Regions from separate parts of the Ruegeria sp. CG8 genome, predicted to be linked through region 3. Evidence: riboswitches for the same ligand, from Rfam matches in the RefSeq annotation. Region 3 holds a riboswitch; each other region holds the start of a gene.
The links. Region 3 has a riboswitch for cobalamin ahead of ACR0EF_RS08740 (DUF1636 family protein). Riboswitches for the same ligand answer to the same signal wherever they lie in the genome.

Region 1 (4,353 bases), on a different contig from region 3:
CGGTCCGGGTGTGGCCTCGACATATTCCAGAACCACGAAACGATCGTTCTTGACCGCGTCCAGATCTGCAAACGCAGGATTATTGACCATGAAGTCCCGCTTCTGCTCGGCGGTGACGTCGCCATAATTGACGATCACAATGACTTCGGGGTTGCGATCGACGACTTCCTCCCAGGTGACGGTCGCCCAGCTTTTCTCGAAATCATCCATGATGTTGACGCCGCCTGCGGCCTCGATCAGAGCGGTCGGCATGGCATAGGGGCCGGCTGTGAACGGCGTATCCTCGCCGCTGTCGTAGACAAAGACACGCGGCGGTTCGCCCGAAGGATTCAGGCCAGAGGTGATCTCAGCAAGTTCGGCCTTGTACCCCTGAACCAGCTTTTGCGCCCTGTCTTCGACACCGAAGATACGACCGAGATTCAGCAGATCGTTGTACATGTCACCCATGCTGGCTTTGGGCTTGTCGCCAATGTGGATGCAGCTTTCAGTCAGTTCGTAGACTTTGATCCCGAAGGGCTCGAGCGTCTCCGGCGTCACCTCGCCACCCACTTTCATCCCGTAGTTCCAGCCTGCGAAATAGAAATCGGCATCTGCGCCGACCAGCACCTCTTTGCTGGGATATTTGGCCGGCAGCTCGGGCAGTTGCTGCACTCCGGCGCGCATGTCTTCGTCCAACGTCTTCCAGCCGGAAATGCCGGTATATCCCACCATCCGGTCGGCCAAGCCCAGCACCAGCATCATTTCCGTCAGGTTCACGTCGTTCGAGACCGCCGCCTTGGGCGGTTCGTCAAAGGTGACGGTTCGATTGCAACTTTGCACGGTGGTTTCCGCGGTCGCGGTGTTGGTGGCCAAAGCAAGGCCCAGGGCCAGGGTGGTCGGTTTCATTTCAAGCTTCCTTCTGGTTGGGGGTGGGGAGTTGATAGGTCAGGTGAGGTTTGTGACTGAGGCTGAGCTGCTCTTGCCGGGCGGTGACTTCGAACGTGTCAGAGACCAGCCTGTCACTCAGCACTGTCTGGGGTGGGCCAAAGCCGCAGGGTCGACCGTTCTTCAGAACCAGAACACGGTCGCAGACATCGGCAGCCAAGTTCAGGTCGTGCAGCGAGGTGACGATCGTCAGGTCGAGGTCCCGGATCAGCCGCAACACCTCTAGCTGGTGGCGGATGTCCAGGTGGTTGGTAGGCTCGTCCAGCACAAGAATCCGGGGTTCCTGGGCAAGGGCGCGCGCGACCATCACACGCTGACGCTCGCCGCCGGACAGAGTGGCCAGCCCACGGTCGGTAAACCCGTCCAGATCCATTCGGTGCAGCGCGGATTCGATGATCTGGTGGTCACGACTGCCGGGCGTGGACAGGCCCAACCGGTGCGGCACCCGCCCCAACGCCACGATGTCGCGCACGGTCAGCGCGAAATCCGAGGGCTGCTCCTGCAGCACGGCGGCTACCTGACGCGCCAGCGCCCGGGGGGCCATTCTTTTGACGGATCCGCCGTCCACCAGAATGTCGCCCGAGGACGGACGGTGATAGCCGTAGATCATCCGCAGAAGGGTTGTCTTGCCGGCACCGTTCGGCCCCACAACCCCCATGACCTGCCCGCGCATCAGCGCAAAACTGGTCTCGTGCAGCACCAACGGCGCTCGTTTTCGCGGCGCCCAAGTGACGGCATCCACCGACAGCAAAGGCGCGCTCATGAGGCGCAATCCGCATCTTCCGAAGACGCAGCCATCGCGGCTGGAATGCGGGCCAGTGTTGCGTGGCGAAGCCCGGCCGGGCGGTCGACCGAGCTGCACCATCCATCGCGCAACTGCTGGTACAGCCGGGCGAATTCCACCAATGCCCCGGTCTCTTCAGACGTAATACCGCCAACCAGGTAAGATGCCTTGCCCGGCCCGTGATAGGCGACGGTACAGGGTCGGGTGCACCCGGCCATGCAGGCGGCACCGGAAACGTCAAAACCTGCCAAACAGTCGTCTTCGGCCAGCGCGGCGCGCAATCGTCCGATCAGGTCAGGCCCGGGGCGTGCGGCTGCGCCCTTGGGTCGGCAAGATAGGCAAACCGTGATGTGATGTGTTGATTGTCGGTTCATTTCGCCCTCCGCGAAATCGCGGGGCGGAAAGGGAACCAGTCATGTCAGCGGCGTAAGCCGAAAATGCCATCTTGGCCTCCTTCCGGGACACCCCGCCCGGGTTGAGTTGCGTTTGATGATGGCAGGTCTCCTGACTCGCGGTGTATGGCTTGCCCCGCCTTCCCAGACCTATCGGCCCAGTGGCATCCGGGGGTCGCACACCGCCTACAGTTGCGGGGGCAGTCACGGCATTGGCGTCAGAACGGCGCCGCACCGTATTCCCATTTACCCGACCGCCGAAACGATCGGGAACCATCAGCGCCAATCTCATCCATGAATCGAGTTGCACTGTCAACGACTTACTGGGCGGGTGCGTAATGGAGGTATCCAGGCGACCCTTCGGCACCGCCTGAGCGACAGACCGGGCGGCTAATTACGTCGTTTTGACCAAATGACTTAAGATAGCCCGGAAGGTCCCGAAACACGGCGGCGCAAGCGGGCTGACTGCCAAGCCTCCGTGAGCGGCCTCGCCCTTTCCCTTTGATTGCAGAAGCCTATTGTTGCCAAGCTTACAAAATTTACGCGCGGAAAAATCATTGATTTATCTTGTGATTGATTCAAACATACGAATTCGACACAACTTTAGCTTTACCTCCGTTGTTGTCGCTGTCGCCCGTTTCGTCGGGCCCTTCCGACTGCTGGAGTGAGTGCTGGCAGTCGGAAGGCATTTCACGAAGATCAGCGTTGGGAGGACGCGGTGCCCGGACTTAACGTACGAACCCTTCCTCGAAACTTCGCACCGGTTTTTGCCCATGACGTCATTGCGTCAGCACGCTTTGTTTACGGTCCCGGGGATCGGCAGAATTTCTGTCTGCCAGCCATGTCTTTGGCGGCAAAACCGGGGACCGCATAGACGCAGGCGCGCAAAATAAAACCACCTATTCCACAAGCATCAGCAAACCCAAGAGGAGAAGAAAGTGATTAACAAAGTCATGATGATTTCAGGCGCGACGTGTTTCGCACTGCTAGCGGCCTGTGACGACACCAGCACGTCAAGCACACCTGCCGAACTGACGCCCGCTCAACAGGCGTGTCTGCGAGACGTGGCCAAAACAACCAACAATCCGCAAGTGGTCGTGCTCTCATCCGCGTTCAGCGAGGCTGGAACACAAGTCACCGTTGGGGTTGGAGAGGATCGGGCTCCGTGGAATTGTATTGCCTATAGTGATGGCGCGACAGCTGGTATCGAGTTCCTGGGCGACGAAGGCGCGTTGTGACCCGTTTTATGCCTAGTTGAAATCGGCTGTGCTGCGCTTGCTTGATACGCAGAGGTCCGGCTTGGTCTGCAGAATAACCATCATCGCGTTTGCGACCCTTTACCTGTTGGCGTTGTTTGCGTTCCTGACGGGCACTTTTGGCTGGTTCGGACAGGAACGAGACCCATTGTCCGGCGTGTTCCTTTTGCCGCTGGGTCTGCCTTGGGTCCTTGCGGTGGACCTTTTCTCAGAGGTCGCCAAACCGTGGTTCGCAGCGATAGCACCGGTGCTCAACCTGTTGGCACTGGTTTTGATATGCAGATGGGCACGTGGTTTGCGCCAGGAATGAAGGCGGAACTCTTTCCCGCAAAATGGGAGGAAAACATGGGAAAAGTGATCTTGGGGCTTGTGATCGGGCTCATCCTCGGCGTGGTTGGAGCGATGACCTTGGGCGGCGGGGCCGCGATGGGTGTCGGCGTTGCGACAGGCTTGTCCGCCGGTGTGTGCACCACATTGAAGGGAGCTCAGGCCGAGAACCTGATCACCGCCGAGCAAGCAGATCAGATCCTCAATCGCGTGAACTCCGAGATGGCATCATTGCAAGGAATTGAAACGACGGACGAGATCGTCGGCAGCGCACAGGCATGCGATGAATTTCTGGCAAAGTTGCGGGAAGCGAAGTGAGGTTTCTGCTCACCGGAAACACAACACTTAGGATAGACCAACAGAGGACCTGCTCATGAAACGCAGTTTTTTGAACCTTTTAACTCCCGCCCTTGCGCTCAGCGGAACAGCCGCGCTGGCCATGTCAGACGCCGACGACGCGTGTATCGACCATCTGCGGCAGGTCGGTGGACCGGACGGTCAGTCCGGCACGATCGAAAGCTCACAGTTCTCGGAAGCCGGCACGCTCGTCATGCTGCGTGACGCGGGCGGAACACTTTGGCGTTGCATTGCGTACAAGGATGGAAGCATCGGCGAGATGTCGGTTGTCGAGGCGATGGATGATGGTGGCGGAGCCATGGACGGCGCTTCC
Region 2 (4,353 bases), on a different contig from region 3:
CTTGTAGGGCCACGGGTGATCGGCCACCGTCACCAAACCTGCGCACACACAGATCATCCGGTCGATCTGTTCGATTTCCGGTTGCAGCGGACCCAGCATTCCACCGACCGAATGCCCGATCACCCACAGTTTTGCCTGCGGGTATCGACGGTGCATCTCGGCACGCGCTGCGGGCATGTCGATCAGCGCCCAGTCCGCCATCGTGGCCTTCGAGTCTTTCAGCCGCCCGGTCAGCGAATGCTCGAAATCCCGGTAATCATATGTCAGGCAAGCCATACCGCGCTCGGCGGCCAGCCAGCGAGCAAAGTGCTGATAGTAGTCACGTGGCACTCCTGTTGCGCCGTTCAGCACAACAACGGTTTGCGGCTCGACCGCCGGAGTGTAAAGCCGCGCCGCCAGCTGGGTCTGGCCCGACGGAAACTTAAAGTCTTCCACGTCAACCGCGTGCTGCGAATCCAACATCTTTGCCTCCAAACACTCTGGACCGATCGGTCTAATACTTTGTGTCTGGACCAATTGGTCTAGGCCTGTCAATATTTGGCCTGCATGACCCAACGTCCACCAAACACCAAAGATCGCCTGATCGTGACTGCCGCCCGACTGTTCCAGCGCTCGGGCTATAACGGTGTCGGTCTGGCGGAATTGCTGGCCGAAGCGCAAGCCCCCAAGGGTTCGCTTTATCACCATTTTCCAAAGGGCAAGCCGGATCTGGCCCTGGCGGCGGCCAGTTGGGCCTCGGACGGGATGTTGAGCATGATCGCTGCGGCATTCGACGACGCCGCGGATTTTCGCGACGGGGTCACCACCCTGTGCCACAAGATCGCGAAGCTGTTCGACACCTCGGCCCAATGGGAGACCTGCCCGATCGCCGCCACCCTGTTCGAAAGCCCCGACAACCGCGCGTTTCGGGAACATGCAGACCGTCTGTATGAAAGCTGGATCATCGAAGTTCGAAACCACGCCGCGCGGTTCGGAGTTTCCGACCCTGAAAATGCTGCGGACACCCTGTTCATCGTGATGCAAGGCGGCTGGCAATTGGCCCGTGCCCGCAGGGATTCGAATGTGCTGCGCAGACTGCCTGATCTGTTCCCTTGGGCCTCACTCCGGCAACCGGGCTGAAACCGTCTTGACTCGATCTCGGATACACCGCTAGCGATGAGGGGATGGTTCCCGTGCCGTTTCGGTCCGGGATGAAAAGGGAACACGGTGCGGTCCAACCCGGAACTCCGGAGCGGACCAAGGCCGCGACTGCCCCCGCAACTGTAGGCGGAGAGCGATGCCTAAATACCACTGACCGCAAGGTTGGGAAGGTTGGCAAAGCAAAGACCCGCAAGTCAGGAGACCTGCCATCAAACGTGAAACCGAAACTCGGACGGGGTGTCCGGGCAGGGTCTGGCCTTGAAACCGGCGTCTGTCCAAATCCACCTCGCCCAGCGCGCGGAGGGCGCAACATGATTTGGAAGACCGACACCCATGAATTCGCGGCAACAATCTGCCAGCGCACCGGAAAGACCTGCCCGGCACTGGCGCGCATGGCACGGGCCATCGCGCAGGCAATGGCGACGGCGCAGGCGGCAACATCCCCCGACTTCCAAGTGGAAGGCAGCAGCGAACTGGCCCATTGCGAACATGGCTGCACGGCGCGGTTCGATGCACGTCCCGAACGGATCCGCGTGTATTGCGGAGCGGCCGCCGACACCCCACCCGACTGCCTTGATACCTTTGCCGACATGCTGTTTGACGACCAGCGCGACGCCCTGCCCGCACAGGTCATTGGTGATCGACCCTGTGCGATGCTGCAGGCCACGGCGATCATGCCCGTGGTCAGGGCCGAGCGCGAGTTCCGCGCAACCGCCTGAAGGTCAGGTCGCCAGTGCCTCGCGCGCCGGGGCGATGGCCCAGTCCATCTGAGCATCGGTTTCGACCGCGCAGGGGCGTACGGCCCGCAGGCGTTTCAGGGCTTGTTCCGGCTGCTCGCCGCTTTCGATCATCAGACGCAGGACAACCATGCCAGACCGCCCGCAACCGCCCCGGCAGTGGACCAGTACCCGCCCGCCGCCCGACAGCGCATGGCGGGCGGCGGCACTGACTTCGGGCCAGCGGCCGGATATCTCGGTCAACGGCGCCGAGAAGTCGGCGACCGGCAGATGCGCCCACCGACAGGCGCGCCGATGGATGTCACAACCCAATTCGCCCGCACCCACGGCAACCAGTTCGGCAAGGGTTGTCATCGAAATCACCAGCCCCGGCGCCCAGGCTGAAATCAGGTCCAGGTCTCCCTCATAGTCGCCGCCACCGCCGGGAACCGAGGTCAGGGCCAGCGTACCGCCGCCCACCTGCAATGCATGAACCACAAGATTTGTCATCAGACGTTCCCCCCGAAACTGGCTGATTGAACTTGATCCGCGCAGTATGCCTCACACCGCGCGCTCGCCAAAGCGAAAAACCTGCACCGGCGCTGTGGACGCGGGGCACCGGGAACTCTACCCTGCATCGTCAGTACGAATCCGTCAGAGCAGACATGACCACACAGTCCAGCCCCGCCTATCAGGTTCTCGCCCGAAAATACCGCCCGGAAACCTTTGCCGACCTGGTCGGTCAGGATGCCATGGTGCGCACGCTGAAAAACGCGTTCGAGGCGGACCGGATCGCGCAGGCCTTCATCATGACCGGCATCCGCGGCACCGGCAAGACGACCACGGCCCGGATCATCGCCAAGGGCATGAACTGCATCGGACCCGACGGCAATGGCGGCCCAACGACCGAACCCTGCGGCCAGTGCGAGCATTGCGTGGCCATCATGGAAGGTCGCCATGTGGACGTGCTGGAAATGGACGCCGCCAGCCGCACCGGCGTGAACGACATCCGAGAGATCATCGACAGCGTGCGCTATCGCGCCGCCAGCGCGCGGTACAAGATCTACATCATCGACGAAGTCCACATGCTGTCGACCAGCGCCTTCAACGCGCTGTTGAAAACGCTGGAGGAACCGCCCGAGCATGTGAAATTCATCTTCGCCACGACCGAGATCCGCAAGGTTCCGGTCACCGTGCTGTCGCGCTGCCAACGGTTCGACCTGCGCCGGATCGAGCCCGAAGTGATGATCGGCCTGCTGCGCAAGATCGCCACCGCCGAGGGCGCGGAAATCTCGGATGACGCGCTGGCACTGATCACCCGCGCCGCCGAAGGCTCGGCCCGGGATGCGACCTCGCTGCTGGATCAGGCAATCAGCCATGGTGCCGGCGAAACCACCGCCGACCAGGTGCGCGCGATGCTGGGACTGGCCGACCGGGGCCGCGTGCTGGACCTGGTGGACATGATCCTGCGCGGCGATGCGGCCGGGGCCCTGACCGAACTGGGCGCGCAATATGCCGAGGGCGCCGACCCGCTGGCGGTGTTGCGCGATCTGGCCGAAATCACGCATTGGGTCTCGGTGGTGAAGATCACCCCCGACGCAGCCGAAGATCCCACCGTCTCGCCCGATGAACGCACCCGCGGCCAGCAGATGGCCGAGGCGCTGCCGATGCGGGCGCTGACCCGGATGTGGCAGATGCTGCTGAAGGCACTAGAGGAAGTCTCGGCCGCCCCCAACGCCATGATGGCCGCGGAAATGGCGGTGATCCGCCTGACCCATGTGGCCGATCTGCCCAGCCCGGAAGAGTTGATCAAGCGCCTTCAGGACAGCCCTCCGCCGCCCGTCGGCGGGCCGGGGGGCGGCGTTCCGGTCGCCGGAAACGGTGCACCGCCCGTGACCGCGACGGCCTCGGCCCACGCGCCGGCCCCGCGCGGTGCGGGCGGTGCGCCGACGGCAGCGCTGGCCCAGGACGTGCAGACCGCGCTGGCGCGTTTTCCAACTTTCGAGCATGTGGTCGAGCTGATCCGCGCCAACCGCGACGTGAAACTGCTGGTCGAGGTCGAGAACGGCGTCCGCCTCGTCTCGTACCAGCCGGGCCGGATCGAGTTCACGCCCACCGAAAAGGCGCCCACCGACCTGGCCGCGCGGCTCGGGTCCGCGCTGCAGCGCTGGACCGGCAATCGCTGGGCGGTCTCAATCGTCTCGGACGGCGACGCGCCCACCATCGCCGAACTGCGCGACGCGGCCGAGCTGGCGCTGAAGGCCAAGGCCGAAGAGCACCCTTTGGTGCAGGCGGTTCTGACTCAGTTCCCCAAGGCCCGCATCACCCGGATCGAAACACCCGAGGACCGTGCGGCCAAGGTCGAAACCGAAGCCCTGCCCGAGGTCGAAGACGAATGGGACCCGTTCGAGGAAGACTGATCATCCGCGCAGATGGCGCGCTGCCCTTGTGAAGAACGCGGACGGCCCGTATCTAGGCCGCAAATCGAATGACAGGA
Region 3 (4,353 bases):
CGGATCGCGGCCTCGTCGATGTCGTCATGCTCGGCGATGACCACAAGGCGCGAGCGGCGCTCTTCCTCGGGTTTCCACGGGCGGTCATACTGGTGCCGCACCCGCGCGCCGACCGCCTGGACCAGCAGGCGCATCGGCTTGCCCTGAACGGCGGCATAGCCCTTGACCCGCAGGATGTTCAGCTCGTTCGCCAGACGCTCGATATTGGCGACCAGCTGCGCCGGGTCGGTCTGTTCTGGCAGCTCGACCACAATGCTTTCGAAATCGTCATGTTCGTGGTCGTCATGGCCATCGTGATGCGAGGGGCGGGCGTCCATGTCGTCTTCGGCTGCGGCCTCCAGCCCCAGCACCACGCGCACGTCCACCGCACCCTCGGCCACTTCGACCACGGGCAGGGGGCGGGGCGCCTCGGCGGCGATGATCTCGCGCGCCTTGGCCACGCCTTCGGGGCCGGCCAGGTCAGGCTTGGTCAGCAGGATGATGTCGGCGCACGAGATCTGATCCTCGAACACCTCGGACAGGGGCGTTTCGTGGTCGATCGAGTCATCGGCCATGCGCTGGGCATCCACCGCCGCGACATTCGGGGCGAAGCGGCCTGCGGCCACGGCCTCGGCATCGGCCAGAGCGATCACGCCGTCCACGGTGATCTTGGAACGGATGTCGGGCCAGTCGAACGCCTTGAGCAGCGGTTTCGGCAGGGCCAGACCGCTGGTTTCGATCAGGATGTGATCGGGGCGCGGGTCGAGCGCCATCAGCGCCTCGATCGTGGGGATGAAGTCATCGGCCACGGTGCAGCAGATGCAGCCATTGGCCAGCTCCATGATGTTTTCCGCCGGGCAGTCGGGGATGGCGCAGCTTTTCAGGATCTCGCCATCGACGCCCACATCGCCGAATTCGTTGACCACCACGGCCAGCCGCTTGCCCTGCGGGTTCTGCATCAGATGGCGGATCAGCGTGGTCTTGCCCGAGCCGAGAAAGCCGGTGATGACGGTGACGGGAAGTTTTTCGAGGGTGCTCATGCTCAGGCTCCAATCGGGGGAATGCGGGCGGCGCAGTTCTTACGGAAATGTTCAGGGCGGTCGCGCCATTTCACAAGGCCATCATCGGCGGCCAGATATTTGGTGGCGCCTTCGACGATGATCTCGACATGGTCGGATTCGTTCAGGTTTTCATAGACGAAGGTCCAGCGCGACGGCCCGCCGCGCAGAACGATCGAGCAGCCCTGATCGCAGTTCGACAGGCATTCGACCGGCTTCAGGGTGATGCCCGCGGGCAGGTCGGCGGCGGCCAGCGCCTTGTGAAGCAGCGTGCCGGGGCGCTGGGCGTCATCCTCGATGGGCAGCCCGCGTCGGCAGGTGGTGCAGACCAGCAGTTCAACTGGTGTGGTCTCGGTCACGTATCTCATCCCCCCTCACTCGGTTGTCGGGGGACGGGGTATGCGCGGGCCACGTTGCGGACATGGGCCCGACACCGGAACACCCCGTCCGGTTTGTCTTCGGGCGTTGGCAGGTCTCCCGGCTTGCGGATGTCAGAGCGGCGCTCTGTCGGATGTCCCGCCTTCCCGGCCTGCGGCCAGTGGCATTTGGGCACCCTCTCCGGTCACGGTCGCGGGGGCGGCTGCGTTTGACGGAAAACCGCTGACGCATTCCCTTTTCATCTGTTTGCACAGACACCAACGCAAGCGACATGCGGCACGGGCAGGGGGGTTGTCAAGCGCGCGGGGCCAAGTGCCCTGCGTCGGATCGAAAAAGCGACCTGCCGGGGTCAATCCGCGGCATCACTGGCCAGCCTGTCGCGTAGCCAGGCTAGGAACAACTCGGCAGGGATGGACGGAGGCGCCGCGCTGACGCTGCGGATCAGATAGTGCGACTGGGCAAAGGGAATCGCCGGCCCCGCAACCCGGATCGGCGCGCCCTGGGCAATGGCGTTGCGCGCGAACCGCTCCAGAACGGTGGCGTAGCCCGCGCCGGCCATCACCAGTTGCAGCGCGGTGACGGTCGTATCCGCCGAATGGCGCGCGGGGCGGTCGGGCAGGTCGGTGTCCGTGGCCTCGAAGTACCGCGCCCAGTTGTCCTCGTACCCAAGAATGTGGATCAACGGGCCGTTTTGCAGGTCTGGCGCCGGGTCCTGCGCCCGGCAGACGGGCACCAGCCGTTCCGAGCACAGCCGTTCGGCCGCAACACCGGGCCAGTCGCCATGGCCCAGCCGTATTTCCACGTCCACATCCGCAGGCGCGGCCGAGTCGTTCCAGATATGCGACACCAGCCGCACCGGGACCTCGGGGTGCTGGGCGCTGAACGCGGGCAGATCAGCGGCGATCCAGTAGGTCATCGTCGATATCGCCGCCCGGATGGTTAACGCTTGCCGCGAGGCGGGGCCGAACAGGCTGTTGGTGGTCAGCGCGATATCTGACAACGCCCGACGCACGGTCAGCGCATAGGACTGGCCCAGCTCGGTCAGCGACAGGTGTCGGGCGTTGCGTACAAAAAGCGGCTGGCCGAGATCCGCCTCGAGCGAGCGGATATGCAGCGACACCGCCGTCTGGGTCAGGCCCAGTTCCTGCGCGGCGGTTGTGAAATTCAGATGGCGGGCGGCAGCCTCAAAGCTGCGCAACCAGGCCGGATTGGGCAGGCGGTCCATTCAGCACCAAAATATTTTGCATTTAGATTGACTTATTATTCGTTTCTTTTGTCGATGGGCAACGGAAATACTCGTGCCAACGAAATTGCGCCTGCGGGAGGGCAGAACATGAAGGTCGGTTTCATCGGTTTGGGCAATGTGGGGGGCAAGCTGTCGGGGTCGCTGCTGCGCAACGGTATCGACCTGACGGTACACGACCTGAACCCCGATCTTGTGGCGGAGTTCGCCGCCAAGGGAGCAAAAGCCGGTGAAAGCCCGGCCCAGATGATGCGCGATTGCGATGCGGTCATCACCTGCCTGCCGTCGCCCGCTGCCTCGGACGCAGTGATGCAGCAGATGCTGCCCGAGGTTACCCACGGTAAGATCTGGATGGAGATGTCCACCACCGACGAGGCCGAGGTCAAACGCCTGGGGGCCATGGTGATCGAACGCGGCGGGGCGGCGGTGGACTGCCCGGTTTCGGGCGGGTGCCACCGGGCGGCCACGGGCAATATCTCGATCTTCGCGGGCTGCGACCGGGCCACGTTCGAGCGTATCCTGCCGTTCCTTACGACCATGGGCCGGCGCATTCTGCATACCGGCGATCTGGGCACGGCCTCGGTTCTGAAGGTGCTGACCAACTATCTGGCAACTGCCAACCTGATCACCTGCGCCGAGGCGCTGGTGACCGCCAAGGCCGCCGGGATGGACCTGAACACCACCTACGAGGCGATCAAGATTTCGTCCGGTACCTCCTTCGTACATGAGACCGAAAGCCAGGTGATCCTGAACGGCTCGCGCGATATTTCCTTCACCACGGACCTGGTGAAAAAGGATATCGGCCTGTTCCAGGAGGTCGCCGACCGCGCCGGCGTGCCGTTGGAGATGAACCCGTTGATGATTAAGATCTTCGACGACGCCATCGCCCGCTATGGCGCGCGCGAGCTGTCGCCCAACGTCATTCGACGGCTCGAGGATGCAACCGGGCTGAGCATTACCGCGCCCGGTTTTCCGGCCGAGATGCAGGACGATGAACCGGAAGAGCCGGGGTATGAGGTGATTCCTCAAGGCCGAAGCACGGTTTGAGCCGACGGTCAGCGCAAGGCACGCCCTTTCCGCGGGGTTCTCGCATGTACCGACCGCGTCGCTGGTGACCCAGCGCGGACTAAATCCTTGCTCGGAAATTACTGGTTAGCTCGGCTGCGCTAACCATCTCCGCGCGTATTTTGGCGTTTCGTATCAACAAACTGGTCCAGGCGACAATCACAGGACCAGAGAACAGTGATGCAATGCGAGGCTGGAAAGTTGGAGGCGAGTACCGGAATCGAACCGGTGTACACGGATTTGCAATCCGCTGCGTCACCACTCCGCCAACTCGCCTTTTCAAGCAATTTCAATTACTTGACGTGGTGCAGACGCGGTTCTAGCAGCTTTCCCGAACAACGTCCAGAGGGTTGCTGAAAATTCCGCCGACCACGGCGTTGGATGGTCGGTCAGCGCAGTGGCAACTTTTGTCGCGGCCTGCAATTTTTGCCGGGCTGGCCGTTGCCGGGCGGGATCGGATGTGGCAAAAGCCGAGCAACCATGGGAAATATACGAGCGGTCACATGACGGATTTCGCAGCCCGACGCCACACGATGGTAGACACTCAGATCAGGCCCTCTGATGTCACCAAATTCCCGATCATCGATTCAATGCTGAAGGTCCAGCGTGAGAACTTCGTGCCGGATGCCA

Region 1: it holds a riboswitch for cobalamin, as region 3 does, so the genes downstream of both, ACR0EF_RS16120 (DUF1636 family protein) here and ACR0EF_RS08740 (DUF1636 family protein) in region 3, are expected to answer to the same signal.
Region 2: it holds a riboswitch for cobalamin, as region 3 does, so the genes downstream of both, ACR0EF_RS12900 (hypothetical protein) here and ACR0EF_RS08740 (DUF1636 family protein) in region 3, are expected to answer to the same signal.

Annotation. Positions count from the first base shown of each region.
Region 1 covers NZ_JBQFRA010000005.1:244,569-248,921, forward strand. The annotation lists gene ACR0EF_RS16110 (ABC transporter substrate-binding protein) at 1-885, opposite strand, end outside; gene ACR0EF_RS16115 (ABC transporter ATP-binding protein) at 887-1,687, opposite strand; gene ACR0EF_RS16120 (DUF1636 family protein) at 1,684-2,082, opposite strand; cobalamin riboswitch at 2,186-2,393, opposite strand; gene ACR0EF_RS16125 (hypothetical protein) at 3,039-3,338, shown strand; gene ACR0EF_RS16130 (hypothetical protein) at 3,663-4,001, shown strand; gene ACR0EF_RS16135 (hypothetical protein) at 4,057-4,353, shown strand, end outside.
Region 2 covers NZ_JBQFRA010000003.1:550,019-554,371, reverse strand. The annotation lists gene ACR0EF_RS12910 (alpha/beta hydrolase family protein) at 1-462, opposite strand, end outside; gene ACR0EF_RS12905 (TetR/AcrR family transcriptional regulator) at 547-1,119, shown strand; cobalamin riboswitch at 1,148-1,365, shown strand; gene ACR0EF_RS12900 (hypothetical protein) at 1,452-1,859, shown strand; gene ACR0EF_RS12895 (protein-tyrosine phosphatase family protein) at 1,863-2,366, opposite strand; gene ACR0EF_RS12890 (DNA polymerase III subunit gamma/tau) at 2,522-4,276, shown strand.
Region 3 covers NZ_JBQFRA010000002.1:546,020-550,372, reverse strand. The annotation lists gene cobW (cobalamin biosynthesis protein CobW) at 1-1,019, opposite strand, end outside; gene ACR0EF_RS08740 (DUF1636 family protein) at 1,022-1,405, opposite strand; cobalamin riboswitch at 1,488-1,692, opposite strand; gene ACR0EF_RS08735 (LysR family transcriptional regulator) at 1,765-2,640, opposite strand; gene ACR0EF_RS08730 (NAD(P)-dependent oxidoreductase) at 2,749-3,705, shown strand; tRNA gene ACR0EF_RS08725 (tRNA-Cys) at 3,926-3,999, opposite strand; gene ACR0EF_RS08720 (protein-L-isoaspartate O-methyltransferase family protein) at 4,227-4,353, shown strand, end outside.